Regions from separate parts of the Virgibacillus saliphilus genome, predicted to be linked through region 1. Evidence: riboswitches for the same ligand, from Rfam matches in the RefSeq annotation. Region 1 holds a riboswitch; the other holds the start of a gene.

Region 1 (5,726 bases):
TGTTCGCGGTCTGGATACGGAGGAATCCGTTGGCATCGGTGGTACAATTGTACGAGATGGTATCAAACCGAAAAAAATATTAAATCTAGCCTTTACTTTCTTCGGTATCGCGATTTTACTTGGCATATATATATGCATCGCATCCAGCTGGTGGATTGCGGCCATTGGTTTAGTATGTATGATAATCGGTTATTTATATACTGGGGGCCTTACCCAATTGCATATACACCATTTGGTGAACTATTTTCCGGGTTCCTGATGGGAACTGTCATTATAGGGATTAGTTATTTTGTCCAAACACAAACAATAACTGCAAATGTTATCTGGGTATCCATTCCGGTAGCCATCTTCATTGGAAGTATTATGTTATCAAATAACATTCGGGATTTGGATGGTGACAAGGAAAACGGTCGTAAAACAATCGCCATTTTACTTGGCAGGAAAAACGCCGTTACCTTCCTGGCAGCATTATTTATCACGTCTTATGGTCTAACAGCTGTTTACATTATAACAGGAATACTACCATTATGGTCGATTGTCACATGTATTAGTATTAAAAAAGCAGTAGAGGTTATTAAAAAATTCCGCGGCAAGACGACTCCAATTGAAATGATGCCTGCAATGGCCGCCACAGGGAAAACAAATACATTCTATGGCTTTTTACTTGGGCTATCTTTATTCATTAGTGCGTTTGTGTAAAAAGGAGTTATTATAATGGCAATAGAAAATACGCTCATCGAAGCGCTTGGGATTGAAGTAGTATCATTAGATAAAAATTTAGTTGTCTTGACCATGCCTGTTGATAAACGAACCCATCAACCAGCAGGCTTTTTACATGGTGGAGCGAGTGCAGCACTTGCAGAAACCGCCGCCAGTATCGGTGCAACTGCACATATCGACACGCAAGAATCAAGTGTATTCGGCATGGAAATTAACGCGAATCATATAAAAAGCAAACGTAACGGCATGGTAACAGCTAAGGCAAGTCCTCTTCATATAGGAAAAACAACAATGGTTTGGGAGATAAAAATAGTGGATGAACAGGAAAATCTTATATCTGTATCAAGATGTACAATCAGAGTCGTTCCAAAACGGAAATAAAGAAAGGTGATTCAAATGGCCAAACATGAGGAACTGACAGATGAAAAGATAACCTATTTCAAAAGGCGCCTGCAAAAATGGAGAGAAGAAAATGAAGAAGAGATTGAGTCAAATCAAGGAACCAGCCCAAACGATGAGACACAAGAACTAGCGGACTATGATAACCACCCAGGTGATATAGGAACAGAACAATTTGAACAGGAGCGTGATGCCGGAATTAACCTTATTCGAGAAGATCGTCTTCAGGATATCGATGATGCCTTGGAACGCATTGAAAACGGCACGTATGGCCTAAGTGAAAAATCAGGTAAACCGATACCACTGGAACGATTAGAAGCCCGTCCGGAAGCACGAAATTTAGTTGAGGAAGAAGAAGAATAAAGTCCGCCCTCTTTTTACAAGAGGGCGGACTTTATACAATAGACAAGTTTTCAATCGACTAAAGGAACCATTCTGGTTTGATTTCTCCCGATTTGATATGGGGCTCTCCCATTTAAGCCGTGGGCTCTCCCGATTTGATGTGAGGCTCTCCTATTTAAGGCGTGTGCTCTCCCGATTTGATATGGGTACCGTTCTGACTACTTTTTGCTAGCTTTCACTCGCTAAGCCCTCATCCAAAAATAAAGCCAACCCAAAACGGATTAGCTTTATTCTATCTTATATTATCTTTGCTTGCTGCTGTTCTATCCAACTTCGCATTTTCACAAATAGAGGAACAAACAGTAACCCTACAACAATCCCTTTAACAATATTAAATGGCAGTACACCTGCAATGACGGAAACCCATTTCACCTGTTCTGTCATATCCCAGCCCATGAACCATGCATATGCTGGTAAAACAAAAAAGTAATTTAATACGCTCATCCCGACAGCCATAATAACCGTTCCTGTTACCAATCCGGACACAATACTTTTTACCCCTTTGAATTTATGGTATAACAAGGAAACAGGTACAACAAACATAAGTCCTGCTAAGAAATTTGCAGCTACCCTATCGGATCACCCGCTCCGGAAACAAGAAAATAAAGAATATTTTTGATAGCTACGACAATAATTCCCGCAACAGGTGAAAATATAAGTGCTGCAATCAATGCTGGTACCTCACTAAAATCAATTTTTAAGTAAGCAGGTAAAAATGGCAAAGGGAAATTCAAGAAAAATAGTACCAGCGAAATAGTTCCAAGTAATGCTAGAATGATAAGTCTTAAAAGCTTTGATGATTGTATATTCTTTGTTTGCATCATCATTCTCCTCCTTCATCTTTAATCGATTCCTATCTCGTTCGATGAAGGATGAACCTTTCTCCTATTTTACAAAATACATATAAAAACCCTAAAGCCTAATGGGGCTTTAGGGTAATAGATTATTCATAGGAAAATTAAAGCACATAATGTACTATAATTGGCTCGACATCTTCTCCCATCCAGACTATACTGTCGGTCCCGGAGTTTCACCAGGTCAACCACATTGCAATATGCGTTGTGGGTCACGGACTTAGAGCACTTACAAGCTCCTTACCGTCGGTCGGGAATTTCACCCTGCCCCGAAGATATGGAATCGATTATTTATTTTATTATTACTTTGTATTATACATCATTTCGCCACATTTGCAAGTAATTTATTTCAAATTAAAAGAAAGGACTTATTGTCAGTCTTGCCGCCTTTAAATCTCCTCCGTTGATGACACTGCGACGTATCTAAGTATGCTTGTTAACCCACCGCTACGGCGTTGCGATTATGGCACACTACGTCGCAATTTCTATTTTTTGTGTCAAAAACAACATGCTATTTAAAAATAATCAAAAGGAAAAGGTGCAGAAGTGATCACTTCTACACCTTTAAACGAGATATGATCTAAATTATTAGCTATAAGCGATTAAATCATTACTCTGCATTAATAAATAAATTACCTTCTGCCTGTTGGCGTGTTTCGTTACCAAAGTCATCCACAATTTTCACCTCAATAACAGCACCTTCAGCCTCTATATTTGTTCCTGTCCACCATCCTTCATAATGGCCTTCTGACGTTTCCATCATCGGAAGCTCTGTCGCGTTGGCAACACTGTTTCGTTCATTTGTTAGCGGCATATGGATAAAGAATGTGGCTCTTTGCCCTGGCTCACTATCAAATTCGATATGCACACTTTCACCAGCATTGATATATACATCTTCCGTTGGTGTCAGATTAGCTATATCAGGTGCAGTGAAGTCCACTTCAAGACTAACCGACTCTGTTTGACTATTTCCAGCTAAATCCGCTGCAACAACTTCGATTTCATTTTCTCCGTTATCCAGCAAAATTCGCTTGGAATACGTACCATCTGAAACATCTGCCTCTTGGCCGTTTACTTCCACATAATCAAGGTTAGAATCTGATACAGTTCCTTCAACCGTCACTGTTTCTTGATTCGATTTTTCCCCATCTTGTGGATTATCGATGGTTAATTCAGGTTCTTCAGTATCCAGCGTTACGGTAACAGGATCAGATTCTCCTATAGAAGTCCCATCAATGACAGATACTGCTGTAAGTTCATTTTCACCTTCTGTTAAATCGGCTGGTATCGAAAACTCCCCATCATCTCCAATTTCTTGCGTACCAACTTCTTCCCCATTATTCATCAATTGAACAGTGGTTGTAGGTGAAGCGGTACCCTCTACGCTAAGATCTGCTTCATTTGTAATAAGATCTTCTGCTGGTGTGGTAATAACAGGTTCCTCTGCCTCGTAGCTGACACGAGCACGGATCATATAGTTTCCTTCTATAGCAGGGGACGGTGACCATGCTCCATCAACGAATTGATAGCTACGCTCAGCATTTGGACTATTTTCATCTGTTGCCATCCCTGGAGCTTCTGTATTGGCTTGTGTTTGAATATATACCATATAGAAATCTCCATCCACTGTAATTCCATGCTCGGATAAGTCAACGACTGTCCATTCATCCGCATCACGTACCGCTTCTGCTTCAATTGGACCAGCGATTTTCTCACCAGGATCTCCATTAGGACCCGACGCGTCCCATACTTCTACCGCAAATTCCGTTCCACCAGGAACCGGGAACTCTTCATCCCAGAATTTAAATACACCATCGGTTACGACAGCAGATTCTTCATCCTCTGGCAAGGACATTTTCACTGCCCAGCCATTTCCTGCATCGTAGAAAGCGCGCGCATTTTCGGGCGTACCGTCATCATACCCGATTTCGCCACCTGGAACCGTGTAAAATGGTTCAAGTGCTACATCTGCTTCCGCGTCTTCTTCTAGGTTAACTTCCATCTCTGTTGCATGATAACCACTTGCTATTACACGTAATGTGTACGTTCCTTCGTATGCAGATAGATCATAATTACCGTCTGCATCTGTTTCTACAGGGGCAATGTTTGCGTCTTCGGCAAGTAGAACAGTAGCACCCTCTATTGGTTCACCTGTTGCTTCATCTGTAACTGTTCCACTTACGGTATACTGATCAATTTCATCTAATGTGAAATTCGTTTCCGTCGTTTCATCATTCTCGATTGTTACGGTCTGTTCATCCGAATGAAATCCATAAGCTTCAGCTTTCACTGTAAATTCTCCTGCACCATGAAGCAAAGAATAGGTGCCATCAGCCGGATCTGTATTTACAGATCGACCGGTTTCAAGCACACTAACCTGTGCACCTATAGGCAGAACAGCCGGATTAACGACTTCTTCCTCAATCGGAGGGTTTTCATTAGGCGTTACCGGCACAATATCCGCTGGATTCACTTTCTCTTTCAAAGCTGCTTTATCATCGCTTTTTTCTACTCCAAGCTCATTGTTTGCCGTGGTTAATGCGTTCACAGTTAGACGATCATTTAACAACCCAACAGTCTTACTATTATCAGAAGCGACCTCCAATGATACAGTATCGCTTTCCGGTGCATCAGATAGCGCTACATCATCAATATACCAACCATCTTTAGTGACACTAAGATCAGAAGTAAGATTGAAACCAATATATATTCTTTCACCACTATAGTCAGATAAATCTACTTCTGCACTTTCCCATCCATCTGTTAGACCTTGCATTCTAGTAAGCTGTGTCCATTCCTCTTGATCTGTTGATACAAAAACATGACCAAAATCATATGCGCCACCTGTTTCATAGGCTTCCAAATCATGCCATTGTTCAAACTGCAAGTAAGTATCCCCTTCTGGCAGATCAATAGGCGGCATCATAAGTGTTGCATTGGCATTATTATCATATTCACCATCCAGATTAGTTGCATACACATTATCACCGGATGCAGCTTCCCCAGGTCCGGATGTTGGCTCACCCCATTCCCAGTTGTTGTTTTCACCAAATGAAGTCCAACCAGCCGGACTAGATTCAAAGTCTTCGAAATATCCTGTTGTAATACCTTGTTCAACGACCACATTGTACTCATCGCTCGTTACTTCATTATCTCCGAAGTCCTTCACTGTCCAGTAATATGTCAAAGAATCTCCTTCGATGTCTTCCCCAGGAATAGTCGCAATATACTCGCCATCTGTAAAATCACCAGAGGTTCGAGAGGCTTCTACCGTTTGCCAATCATCATCATTGTCCTGATAGCTTAATGCCACAGTAGCGACACTGACGTTATCACTAGCCTGAATGGTTA
Region 2 (5,726 bases), 1.4 Mb from region 1:
TAATGTTCGTCTTTTTAAGGAAACACGTTTGTCCCAGTCCCAATCGTTTTTCGCTGTGCTGGGACGAGGGACCTGTCCCTGCTGTCCCCCAACGAAAAGGCTGAATGGTTATGGAGTGATATGCCAATTCTATAATGGAGCTTTTTCCACAACACGCCCATTTCTCCCCTCTGTCGTTTCTGCATATTTGAGAGAGCGAATAATTGCTTCTTCCGTTGCCTCGGTAACAGCTTGAAATAATTGGTTCATTAATGGGTGATCATCACGTACACATGATATGGATTCGATAGCAGCCTTTTTGTTGTGATCATAGGTATTAGCAGTGGAAAACGCGATAGCAATATCGCCACTGCCATTATCCATATGGCTTCCGGTACGCGCAAGTCCAGCTGCGCAACGCTTGGCAAGGCGCTTTAACTGCCGATCGTAAAGCGGGGCATCTGTTGCTATGATTAGCATAATCGATCCATCAGGTGTATCGACATCGCGTTTCTCCCAATTTGCAAATAGTGCTTGCTCTCGTTTTCCAAAGTTACTTAAAACGAGACAACCCACTGTATAGACTTCTCCGTCTGCAGTTACTTCGCGTGATGCTGTTCCGATTCCGCCTTTATAACCAAAACAGATCATTCCTGTACCAGCTCCAACCGCACCTTCTAAGGAAGGTTTATTCGATGAACCTGTAATCGCTTGAACAGCATGCTTGGGCTTAATAGCCTGATGCCGGATAGAATTAAGATAGCTATCATTGCACTCACCGACAACAAGATTGATTGTACTGGTTGCATCGCCAATTTCCTTGTTTTCCTCAATCATGTATTGCAGGGCACCTTGCCACACTGCCCCGACACTAAATGTGTTTGTTAGCATGATTGGGGATTCTAATAGCCCCAGTTCTCCCATTTGAACAAGGCCTGTCGTTTTTCCATAGCCATTGAGGATAGCACTGGCTGCGCGCGTTTTTTGATTGAAAAGATCCCCGCCATGTGGAAGGATGGCGGAGACTCCTGTACAAATGGTAGTTGCATCGTCGACTTTTTCATATAATGTGACATGTCCAACTTTTACGTCCTGCACATCAGTAATGCAATTGGAATTTCCTGTTGGAAGCGGCATCGCTTGAGCTCCTTATTGGATAGTTTGTGATTGATTAATGTTATGTATATTATAACTGCTGATACAATACTGTCAATCGCTGATAAAAGCATCCGAACTGCTGATAAGATATGAGGTTCCACTGATAAAAGCTCCTCAACCGCCGATAAAGTATGCAGTTCCGCTGATAAAACATCGCCACCGTGAATAAATGTCAAACTGTCACCAGTACGTGAGCTCTACCTGTTATTTTGTGTGCTGGGACAAGGAACCTGTCCCCATGTCCCTTGCGTTTTCCAAGAATGCAGTGCTATACTGTAGTAAATGAAATATAAATGTTCCTTCAGGGTCGGGTGAAATTCCCAATCGGCGGTGATGAAATAAAATTCTTAGTCCGCGACCCGCACGGTTATAAAACCAAGCGGTGGATCTGGTGAAACTCCGGAACCGACAGTTACAGTCTGGATGGGAGAAGGAATTTTTTAATCAACGCGTATGTCTCTAATCGAAAAATGCATGGGTTTTCATGATGGTGTCCATGTATTATTGTTAGATATACCTTTTTCTTGTTGTTAAAAATTCTAACCTAGGTCTCTGAAGCGAATTCAGAGGCCTTTTCATCGTGAGGAGAGATAGTTTTGAATGATGAGGATTATATGCGTTATGCACTACAACTTGCTCAAGGAGTATCGGGACAGACAAGTCCGAACCCCCCGGTCGGTGCAGTTGTTGTGAAAGACGGTGCTATTGTTGGAATTGGCGCACATTTAAAAGCAGGGGAAGCTCATGCAGAAGTTCACGCACTTCAAATGGCGGGGGAGAACGCTCAAGGCGCAACGATATATGTCACGCTTGAACCATGTGCCCATTATGGAAGAACTCCACCGTGTGCGGATTTGATTGTTGAAAAAGGAGTAAAACGGGCGGTTATTGCAGTTGCTGATCCAAATGAAAAGGTAGCAGGTCAAGGTATACAAAAGCTTCGCGAAGCTAATGTGAACGTTGATCTCGGTGTGTTGCATAAGGAGGCTGAAGTAGTAAATGCCGTATTTTTCCATTATACCCAAACCAAGACTCCGTTTGTGACCGTAAAAGCTGCTGTCAGCTTGGATGGAAAAACAGCAACCGTAACAGGTGATAGCAAATGGATAACAGGGGAAAAGGCGCGGCATGATGTACATCACTATCGACATAGGCATGACGGGATTTTAATAGGGGTCAACACTGTAATTGCGGATAATCCGAAGCTTACGACAAGACTTTCCCATACGGGCAAAAATCCGGTACGCATCATTTTGGATACCAAGTTAAGAACACCGTTGGACGCCAATATAATTACAGATAATGAAGCCCTTACGTGGATTTTTACCGGGAAGCATGTGACGGAAAAAGAAATGGCCCCATTTTTGAAAAAACCTTGGGTAGATGTTATACAGCTGGAAGAAGAACAGATCGATGTAGATACAGTGTTGGACATTTTGGGGGAACGAAAAATCATGTCAGTCTTAGTAGAAGGTGGAGCTGAGGTTAATGGTTCTTTTTTAAAAAAGCTGCGAATGAATCAGTTGGTTATGTATATGGCCCCAAAGTTAATTGGCGGAATTGATGCACCGACTTCTTTTATGGGGGAAGGATTTAGGCTCATTTCAGAAGTTCCGGAACTAACGATAAAACAGGTCGAGATGATAGGTGAAGATATGAAAGTCACCGCTGAACCGAGAAAGGAAGTATCCGATGTTTACAGGAATAATTGAAGAAGTGGGTATCGTGAAACGCATGGAACATGTATCTGATCAGGCTGTTAAGCTAGAAATTGGATCTGATAACGTTATCGCTGATATAAGTACGGGAGATAGTATAGCAGTAAATGGCATTTGTCTGACTGTTACGGATTTCACTTCGGAACATTTTCAAGTGGATGCGATGCCTGAGACGATTACATCCACTTCCCTAAATGCACTAACGTTAGGATCCAAGGTGAATTTGGAAAGAGCCATGGCAGCAGATGGTAGATTCGGTGGCCATTTTGTTTCCGGTCATGTAGATGATACGGGAAGAATTATTCGAAAGGAAAAGCAGGAGAATGCGGTTTATTATGATATTCAAATTGCGAAAGAACTCACCCCGCTTTTCATTAAAAAAGGGTCGGTAGCGGTGGATGGAATTAGCTTGACTATTTTTCATGTGGAGAAGCATACATTTACGATATCATTAATCCCACATACTGTCTCAGAGACAACATTGGGTGAAAAACGAGAAGGGGATATCGTTAATATCGAATGTGATATGCTCGCTAAATATATACAGCAAATGCTGAAGCAGCAGGACAACCGCGAAATCTAATCAGGAAGTTATTATGTGAAAGAAGGGAAGCTTATGTTTCATACAATTGAAGAAGCTATATCAGATTTACAAGTAGGAAAACCGGTTATCGTTGTAGATGATGAGAATAGGGAAAACGAAGGTGACTTAGTTGCATTATCGCAATATGCAACACCGGAAATGATTAACTTTATGATTACACATGCAAGAGGACTTGTGTGTACACCGATTAAAGCGGATCTGGCTGATAAACTCGGTCTGTCTTTAATGACAAGTCAGGAAACAGATCCATTTGGTACAGCTTTTACCGTATCGATCGATCACAAGGATACGACAACAGGAATTAGTGCTAACGATCGATCTCAAACCATTCAAGCACTCATCCATTCAGATGTAGAGGCAACAGACTTTAAACGTCCAGGACATGTTTTCCCATTAATTGCAAAAGAAGGCGGTGTCTTGAGGCGGCCCGGTCATACGGAAGCTTCTGTAGATTTAGCATCACTAAGCGGTGCATTTCCATCAAGTGTCATTTGCGAAATTATAAAAGATAATGGTGAAATGGCGAGGGTGCCTGAATTAAAGAAAATGGCGGAAGCATTTGATTTGAAAATGGTAACTATTGAAGCATTAATCGATTATCGAAAAAATAAATCAAACCATATTAAGCGAGAAGTAGAAACCATTTTACCGACTGACTTCGGGGCATTTAAAATATTCGGCTATACAGAAGACCAGGGTGATAAAGAACATATTGCGCTAGTAAAAGGAGATATTGATTCTCATTCAGATGAGGCAATTCTGACACGGATTCATTCGGAGTGTCTTACAGGAGATGTTTTTGGATCCCATCGCTGTGATTGTGGTCCGCAGCTCCATCAAGCACTGAAAGAAATGGAAGAAGCTGGACGGGGCGTTCTCATTTATATGCGCCAAGAGGGGCGAGGTATTGGACTGATCAACAAACTCCGTGCCTATAAACTGCAGGATGAAGGCTTTGATACAGTAGAGGCCAATGAACAGCTGGGCTTTGCACCAGACCTGCGAAAATATGATGTTAGTGCACAAATTTTAAAGGATTTGGGAGTAAAAAATATTCACCTTTTAACCAATAACCCGGAAAAAGTAAAAGCGCTGGAATCGTTTGGGATAACGATTCAATCACGTCTACCCATACAAACAAATATGTGGGAAGAAAATGAAAACTACATGAGAACAAAATATGCGAAATTAGGACACTTACTATCATTCCATCACGAATAGGGGGAAAGTGATAATGGGAAAAACATTTGAAGGAAATCTGGTCGGCAGTAATTTGAAAATAGGTGTTGTCGTAGGTAGATTCAATGAATTGATTACTGCTAAATTACTAGATGGCGCCGTTGGGACACTGAAAAGACATGGGTTGACGGATGATAATATAGATGTTGCATGGGTTCCGGGGGCATTTGAGATACCTTTAATTGCCAGGAAAATGGCAAACAATCCAACCTATGATGCAGTGATTACATTAGGAACGGTAATCCGAGGGTCAACGCCGCATTTTGACTATGTATGTAATGAAACTGCAAAAGGCGTATCCCATGCATCTGTTCAATCTGAAAAGCCGGTAATCTTTGGAATTCTTACAACAGAAACAATTGAGCAAGCAGTGGAACGCGCAGGAACGAAGGCTGGAAATAAAGGGGCAGAAGCAGCAGTGTCGGCCATTGAAATGGCAAACCTGATAAAAATCATCGAGGCGTAAAGAAAAGCCGGGAAAGCGACGTTGTTTACCTTTCCTGGCTTTTTCGATGGAAAATCTACTATGAATACGATAAACTAATGGGAAGGCTATTTGAATCGGGGGGAGTTTACCATCAAACTATTAGTTGCACAATGTATTATTATAGCTGTCATTTGGGCAGGGATGGCATTCTTTTTTTCTGATATGAATACAGTGAGTCAAATAATATTTTACATTGTAACGTCTTGGCTTCTGTTCTTAATCGTTGTCACCGTTAGAACGTGGATCAGTAATAAAAAGAAACATAACTAGCTGTTGAATTTAAGCGTGAGGAAGGGTTTATCAAATGCTTACCATTGAAAATTTATATAAATCATATGGGGAAAAGATTTTATTTAATGATATTTCATGTACGATAGGGACGCAGGAGCGTATTGGTCTAATTGGTGTTAATGGCACGGGCAAGTCCAGTTTTTTAAAAGCAATAGCCCACGAAGATACACCTGATAAGGGGACGATTAAACATCCAAAAGATTACCATATTGAATATCTTCCTCAAGATCCGGAACTTGATGGAAGTTTA

Evidence for each region. A riboswitch is a leader RNA that binds a small molecule or an ion and turns the genes downstream of it on or off. The one in region 1 is predicted to bind FMN.
Region 2: another riboswitch for FMN. It lies ahead of ribD (bifunctional diaminohydroxyphosphoribosylaminopyrimidine deaminase/5-amino-6-(5-phosphoribosylamino)uracil reductase RibD); the one in region 1 lies ahead of KFZ56_RS13045 (ECF transporter S component).

What each region holds. Positions count from the first base shown of each region.
Region 1 is NZ_JAGYHC010000001.1:2,687,309-2,693,034, forward strand. It holds partial or broken gene KFZ56_RS13030 (1,4-dihydroxy-2-naphthoate polyprenyltransferase) at 1-699, shown strand, start outside; gene KFZ56_RS13035 (hotdog fold thioesterase) at 715-1,101, shown strand; gene KFZ56_RS13040 (TraR/DksA C4-type zinc finger protein) at 1,117-1,482, shown strand; partial or broken gene KFZ56_RS13045 (ECF transporter S component) at 1,759-2,342, opposite strand; FMN riboswitch at 2,509-2,656, opposite strand; gene KFZ56_RS13050 (S8 family peptidase) at 2,986-5,726, opposite strand, start outside.
Region 2 is NZ_JAGYHC010000001.1:1,291,505-1,297,230, forward strand. It holds gene KFZ56_RS06355 (DmpA family aminopeptidase) at 130-1,116, opposite strand; FMN riboswitch at 1,431-1,576, shown strand; gene ribD (bifunctional diaminohydroxyphosphoribosylaminopyrimidine deaminase/5-amino-6-(5-phosphoribosylamino)uracil reductase RibD) at 1,734-2,849, shown strand; gene ribE (riboflavin synthase) at 2,830-3,438, shown strand; gene KFZ56_RS06370 (bifunctional 3,4-dihydroxy-2-butanone-4-phosphate synthase/GTP cyclohydrolase II) at 3,472-4,680, shown strand; gene ribH (6,7-dimethyl-8-ribityllumazine synthase) at 4,694-5,164, shown strand; partial or broken gene KFZ56_RS06380 (ABC-F family ATP-binding cassette domain-containing protein) at 5,490-5,726, shown strand, end outside.